One region of the Pantoea alfalfae genome, then DNA from elsewhere that is predicted to be linked to it. Evidence: predicted binding sites of a transcription regulator. Region 1 holds the regulator's gene; the other holds the start of a gene.

Region 1 (3,605 bases):
AGCGCAGCGCCAGCATCAGAGTAATATCATTCACCCACAGCATGCCCGCACAGCCGACGCCAAACAGGGTCAGTCCGGCCAGCAGCACCGGCTTACGGCCGATGCGGTCGGAGAGCGGTCCCCAGAAAAGCTGACCCACGGCAAAGCCTCCCAGAAAGAGGCTCATACTGGCGCTAATCAGGCCGGGCGAGGTATTAAAGGTGTGCTGCATCGCACCAAAGGCGGGCAGATACATGTCAGTGGCTAAAAAGCCGAGCATGCTCAGCAGGGCAAGATAGGGCATAAATCCTTTATTCGACAGCATCTCATTCTCATTTTTGCAGGATAAACGCGGCAGAGTGTAAAAGGTGCGTTTGCCGCTGTGAAACGGTAATATTTGCCGGTTGCTGTTAAAATTTTTGAAGGCAGATTATGTGGTCAGAATATGCATTAGAGGTCGTTGACGCGGTTGCCCGAGGGGGCAGCTTCAGCGCAGCCGCGCAGGAGCTGCATCGGGTACCTTCTGCCATCAGCTATACAGTGCGTCAGCTGGAAAACTGGCTGGCGGTGCCGCTGTTCGAACGCCAGCATCGTGAAGTGGTGCTGACGCCAGCAGGCGAACATTTTGTCCGGGAAGGGCGCAGCGTCATCAAAAAAATGCTTGCTACACGGCGGCAGTGTCAGCAGCTGGCCAATGGCTGGCGCGGGCAGCTCAGCATTGCCGTTGACCGTATCGCCAAACCTCAGCGCACCCGGCAGCTGGTCAAAGATTTCTATCGCCACTTCCCCGATATGGAGCTGATCATCAGCTATGAAGTTTTTAATGGTGTCTGGGATGCGCTGGCCGATGGCCGGGTAGAAGTTGCGATTGGGGCCACACAGGCAATTCCGGTGGGCGGACGGTTTGCGTTTCGCGATATGGGTACGCTCAACTGGCGCTGCGTGGTCGCGCCCGATCATCCGCTGACGCAGGCGAGCCAGATAGATGACGACACGCTGCGTAGCTGGCCGTCCCTGGTGCTGGAAGATACATCACGCGCACTGCCGCGTCGTATGACATGGACGCTGGATAACCAGCGCAGGCTGGTGGTGCCGGAGTGGCAAACCGGACTGGAATGCGTGCAGGCGGGCTTGTGCGTGGCGATGGTGCCGGGGCATCTGGCCAGGCCACTGCTCGACAGTGGCGAGCTGGTGGAGCTAACGCTTCCGGTAGCATTTCCGGACAGCCCCTGCTGCGTTAGCTGGGCCGAGGATCGCGCATCACCGGCGACAGGCTGGTTGCTCAGCTATCTGGGTGATACGCAAACGCTTAATCAGGAGTGGTTAAGCGAGGATTAGCGGCGATAGTCGCGGAACGGACCATCGGCCACTGAACGGCGCTCAATCAGCGTCGGATGGACTTCAATCGTTTGTGACACTTCGCGCTTACTGGTGATGCGGTCGAGCAGCATATCCAGCGCCTTCTCACCCAACTGGGCTTTAGGCTGATGCACCGTGGTCAGGGCAGGGGCGAAATAGCGTGCGTTGCGCACATTGTCATAACCGATTACCGAAATATCCTGCGGCACGCGCAGACCCATCTCGTCGGCGGCGCAAATGGCCCCCATCGCCATGATGTCGCCGCCGCAGAAGACGGCGGTCGGGCGCTGCTTTTGCGACAGGATCTGCTGCATCGCCTGATAACCCGACTCTGGCTCAAAGTCACCCTGCACAATCCACTCCGCGCGCGGCTGAATTCCCGCTTCTTCCAGTGCCTTCAGGAAACCGGCATGGCGTCCGCCGCCGGTATTGCGCTCCATCTGACCCGGAATGGCACCGATATCGCGGTGTCCGCGTTCAATCAGATAGCGTCCCGCCAGATAGCCGCCCTGGAAGGCATTATCGAGAACCGTATCGGTAAAGTCGGCGCGCGATTCGCCCCAGTCCATCACCACCATCGGGATATTGCGGTTCTCTTCCAGCATCTGCAGCAGATCGTCCGGATACTCAGAGCACATCACCAGCAGGCCATCGACACGCTTCTGCGCCATCATGCTGAGGTAGGCGCGCTGTTTTTGCAGGTCGTTATGCGCATTACCCAGAATCAGCGTATAGCCTTTATCAAAACAGTGATTTTCAACCGCCTCAATAATTTCAGCGAAATAGGGCGCTTCGCTGGAGGTGGCAAGCAGACCCAGCGTCTTGGTGTGGTTTACTTTCAGACTGCGTGCTACAGCGCTCGGCGAGTAGTGCAATTCTTTAATTGCCTGCCAGACCGCCTCGCGCGTCTCTTCAGCGACAAAGCGGGTTTTATTGATGACGTGCGAAACGGTGGTCGTTGAGACGCCAGCGCGTTTCGCCACATCTTTAATTGTTGCCATGAAAATCGGACTCCAGTCCTTACCTAACTCTATGATAAGCGTAATGTTAAACGTTTGCGTCTGCTCAGGGTTTTTTCCGCAAAAATGCGGCTTTTCTGGCCGGTAAACAGGCTTCTGGCGGAGAAAAAACGCCTCAAAAGATGCGCAAACGGAATCAGGGTTGCACGCGTTGCGCAACAAAGGCGAGATTCTAACAAGGCTGAACGGATAAAACGAGATTTTTACCGGACCCTGTGGGAAAATGCCATATCCCTACAAAGTGTGTGACTAAGGAGCAAACAATGAGTACCGATCTTAAACTGGCGTTAATGACCACTGTCGGCTGTCTGCTGATGATTGTGGCTTTCAGTTTTACCGCCATTCTGCACTAATAAAAAAAGCCGGGATTATCCCGGCTTTTTTCGGACTGTAGTGCTGCTCAGCGAATGGTTTTCGGCGTCATCACCCGACGGGCACCAATATAGTGGCGCTGCCAGTAATCTTCGCCTAATGCACTGATCTGAATATCTTTGCCGGTACGTGGCGACTGAATAAACTTGCCATCGCCCAGGTAAACGCCGACGTGGTCCGCCGTACCGCGACCGTTAATGCGGAAGAAGACCAGATCGCCTTTCTCAAGCGATTCACGCTTAATCGGTGCTGCGTCACGCAGGTGATACATCTCGTTAGCGGTACGCGGGATCTTAAACTTCACCAGATCTTTATAGGCATACCAGACCAGACCGCTGCAATCGAAACCAGTATGTGGTGAGGTGCCGCCCCACTGATACGGTTTACCCAGCTGTCCCATCAGCTTCGTCATCGCGGTTTCTCGCGCTTTCTGGTAGCGCTGACGGTGTGATTTGCTCATTTTAATCGTGCCAGGTTCGCTGGTGGTGACCTCAGCGGTTTTCAGCAGGCGCTGATGACCATAGCGTTTTTTTTCTTTATTTTTTTCTTTGCTTTTGCTGATACGGGCGGTTTTAAGCGAGGTCTTCTTAGCAGGCGTCTGTTTAGCAGTGAGTTCGACTTTTTTCTGTTTTTTCGTTTTGAGTTTTTGAACAGGGCTGAGGCGAGTTTTTTTGGTCACCGTTTTTACCTGGCGACGCTTGCGGCGCTCATCATCGCGCGCACTCTTTTTTTCTGCTTTATGCGTACTGACGTTCACCGGCGTGTGCGGGGAAGCAGCAGCGACGTTGAAAAACAGTTGCGCAAAGGCCAGCATGAAAAGCGTAATGATTAAACGCATAGTCCGTTGATTAGTTAAGTTGTCAGGGCCACTACGCA
Region 2 (3,605 bases), 1.7 Mb from region 1:
TGGATATGGAGATTGTGCATGCGCGGAGCCGTCAGACTCAGGAGCAGCTGATTCAGGGATTAACGTCGGGCGAAATCGCCTGGATTAATGCCCAGCAGGATGCCATGGAAGCGGTGACGCAAATCTGGACGTTACGCCAGAGCATTCTCAAGCTGACGGGAGAAGGCGATCGCGGACTGGATTCGCTGCGCCTGTTGCCGGGTGCCGGTCGGCTGCGATCGTCACTCTATCCCGAGATTCAGGTGGTATGTGATGCGGAACCCATGCTGGTCTGGTCGTGCGCGCTGTCGTCTGCGACCCAGCGGCTGTACCTGTGGGAGATGGATAACGCTTTTGAATGGCGTGCATTACGCGAAATCGAGATGGGTAAACCCAACATCGGGCCTCATGCCCTGCGGCTGACCAGTCTGCCCGGCGAGCGCAATCTGCATCCTCAAATGTAAAAAGCCGCAACCGGTGGGTTGCGGCTCTGACTGTGCTTAGTGCGCGTCGATAAAGACAATCTTCAGCACAAACAGCAGCGCAACAATTACCACGCAGGGGCTGATTTCACGCCAGCGGCCGGTGCCCAGTTTCATCACGCAGTAAGCGATAAAACCCAGCGCAATGCCTTCGGTGATGGAAAAGCTGAAGGGCATCATGGCGGCGGTGACAAACGCCGGAACGGCTTCGGTCAGATCATCCCAGCGCACGCGCGACAGGCTGGCGGTCATTAACACGCCAACGTAAATCAGCGCGCCTGCGGCGGCATAGGATGGCACCATTGCGGCCAGCGGTGACAGGAAGGTCACCAGCAGGAAAAGCAGGCCGGTTACCACGGCCATCAGACCGGTACGGCCACCAATCGCCACGCCCGAGGTGCTCTCGATATAGGCGGTCACGGAAGACGTGCCCGCCAGCGCGCCACTCACCGAACTGATGCTGTCGACATAAAGCGCCTGCTGCATCCGCGGAAAGGTGCCGGTTTCATCGGTCAGTCCCGCTTTGTCGGTAACGCCAATCAGCGTGCCGGAGGAGTCGAACAGATTGACCAGCATAAAGGAGAAGATGACGCCCGCCATGCCAATGTTAAACGCACCTTTGATATCGACCTGACCCACCACCGAAGTAATCGAAGGCGGCGCAGAAAACAGGCCGACAAACTTCACGTCGCCCAGCATCCAGCCAATAGCGGTGGTGATCACCATTGAGATCAGCACCGCCGCGTGGATATTGCGTGATGCCAGAATGGCGATAATAAAGAAGCCGAGTGCGCCCAGCAGCACGCTGTGCGAAGTCAGATTACCCACGGCCACGAGCGTATCGGGATTCGGCACGATAATACCGGCATTCTTCAGCCCCATCATGGCGATAAACAGGCCGATACCGGCAGTGATGCCAACGCGCAGGCTCAGTGGGATATTGGCAATCATCCAGTAGCGAACCCGCAGCAGGGTCAGTATCAGCAGGCCGACCGCACCCCAGAAAATCGCGCCCATACCGACCTGCCACGAATAGCCCATCGCCCCGACCACCACAAAAGCGAAGAAGGCATTCAGCCCCATTGCGGGGGCCAGCGCCACCGGCAGATTGGCAAACAGTCCCATCAGAATGCTGCCAAACGCGGCAATCAGACAGGTGGTCACAAACACCGCCTGGGTATCCATACCGGCGACGCCGAGGATCTGCGGGTTGACGAAGACGATATAGACCATCGTCAGAAAGGTGGTGATACCTGCGATCACTTCGGTGCGCACCGTGGTGCCATGTTCCTGCAGCCTGAAGATGCGCTGCAAAACGCCTTGCTTGCTCATGCCATCCATCCAGAAGAAAAAATCATCGGCGCGTATCCTGGCGATTTTACCGGGGCAATACAATGATTTTTCGCAACCGATTGCCAGTCTCGCAATCTGCGCTGAGTGCGGTAGAGTGTGGAGCACACCCCTGAATCGAAGGATAGAGTCTGATGTCAGTTGAATGCGTCTTTTTTGATTGCGATGGCACGCTGGTGGACAGTGAGTTGCTCTGCACCCAGGCCTACGTCAACACGTTTGCCCGTTACGGTCTGGCGCTGTCGCTGCAGCAGATGTTTGAAAAGTATAAGGGCGTCAAACTCTACGACATCATTCGTGACGTGGGCGACGCGCATCAGGTGTCGCTGCCGATGGAAGAGGTGGAGACAGCTTATCGCGCGGAAGTCGCGCGACTGTTCGATCAGCAACTGCAGCCAATTCCGGGTGCGAAAGCGCTAGTGGAGCAGATCAAAGTGCCGATGTGCGTGGTCTCAAACGGGACGGTAAAAAAGATGCAGCACTCGCTGGGCTTAACCGGCATGCTGCCGCTGTTTGCCGAACACCTCTATAGCGGTTATGACATTCTGCACTGGAAGCCCGATCCGGAGCTGATGTACCACGCGGCGGAACAGATGCAGGTGCCGATTGAGCGCTGCATTCTGGTGGATGACTCCGAAGCGGGCGCCCGCGCCGGTATTGCCGCCGGGATCCCGGTCTACTACTACTGTGCTGATCCGCACAATCCTGAACTGGATCATCCGCTGGTGACGCGCTTCGACGACATGGCGCAGCTGCCTGCGTTGTGGCGCGCCCGTGGCTGGGATCTGGTGTAGCGCAGGCCAGCATGACACATACCGTCTGGTTTTTAACCCTGCCTGGCGTCATGGTACTGGATCTGACCGGCCCTGCCGAAACGCTGAAGCTGGCGGGGGATCGCTTTTCGCTGCGCTACATTGGCCCGCAGCCGGAGGTGGTCTGTTCCACCGGTATGACCATTGGCGGCATCGAACCCTTGCCAGAACAGTTGCCCGCCGGGAGCCTGCTGGTGGTGCCGGGCGTCTATGACTCGCAGATCTGTTATTCCACACCCCAGGCCACAGAAGCACGCGACTGGCTGATGCGGCAGCACGCCGCGCTGCGCGCGCAGACCTTTATGCTGGTCTGCGTCTGCTCAGGTGCGTTGCTGGCAGCGCAAGCGGGCATGCTCGATGACGTGCCCTGCACCACCCATCATGATGTCATTGCCCGTCTGAAAGCGGTCGCCCCGCGCGCTCAGGTGCAGGAGAACCGGGTATTTGTCGGGCATGAGAATATCTGGACCAGCGCGGGCATCACGGCGGGGATCGACCTGGCGCTGCATCTGGTGAATCAGCTCTGCGATACGCCAACAGCGCTGGCCGTGGCGCGGGAAATGGTGGTCTGGTTCCGCCGCGCCGGTGACGACCCGCAGCTTTCACCCTGGCTGCGTTACCGCAATCACCTGCATCCGGCCATTCATCGGGCGCAGGACCTGATGATTGCGCATCCTGAGCATGGCTGGACGCTGACCGAGCTGGCCGGGCGCGCCCACGTCAGCAGCCGTCATCTGGCGCGGCTGTTTCGTCAGCATCTGGGGATCAGCGTGCGGGAATACCATGAGCAGCTGCGGGTTGGCGTGGCGCGCCAGCGTCAGCAGCAGGGTGAATCCGCTGAGAAAGCAGCGCTGGCGGCGGGATTTTCATCGGCGCGCCAGCTGCGACGCGCCCGCCAGCGGGAAACCGATCAGCTGACAAAGTGACGGGTATCGACCCGTTTCAGCGCCATCCCCAGCAGCAGACTGCCACCCAGCGTCAG

Evidence for each region. The regulator PurR, encoded in region 1, represses purine synthesis genes. The targets are predictions, from matches to a motif close to CANGCAAACGTTTGCNTG.
Region 2: the regulator PurR is predicted to act here: its motif matches at 1,863-1,880, upstream of K6R05_RS18395 (NCS2 family permease).

What each region holds. Positions count from the first base shown of each region.
Region 1 covers NZ_CP082292.1:2,238,988-2,242,592, reverse strand. Annotated here, with positions in the region: gene punC (purine nucleoside transporter PunC) at 1-304, opposite strand, end outside; gene punR (DNA-binding transcriptional activator PunR) at 412-1,317, shown strand; gene purR (HTH-type transcriptional repressor PurR) at 1,314-2,339, opposite strand; gene cydH (cytochrome bd-I oxidase subunit CydH) at 2,621-2,710, shown strand; gene K6R05_RS10435 (C40 family peptidase) at 2,758-3,567, opposite strand.
Region 2 covers NZ_CP082292.1:3,960,999-3,964,603, reverse strand. Annotated here, with positions in the region: gene K6R05_RS18400 (4'-phosphopantetheinyl transferase family protein) at 1-443, shown strand, start outside; gene K6R05_RS18395 (NCS2 family permease) at 480-1,793, opposite strand; gene yieH (6-phosphogluconate phosphatase) at 1,946-2,605, shown strand; gene K6R05_RS18385 (GlxA family transcriptional regulator) at 2,617-3,549, shown strand; gene K6R05_RS18380 (acyltransferase) at 3,534-3,605, opposite strand, start outside.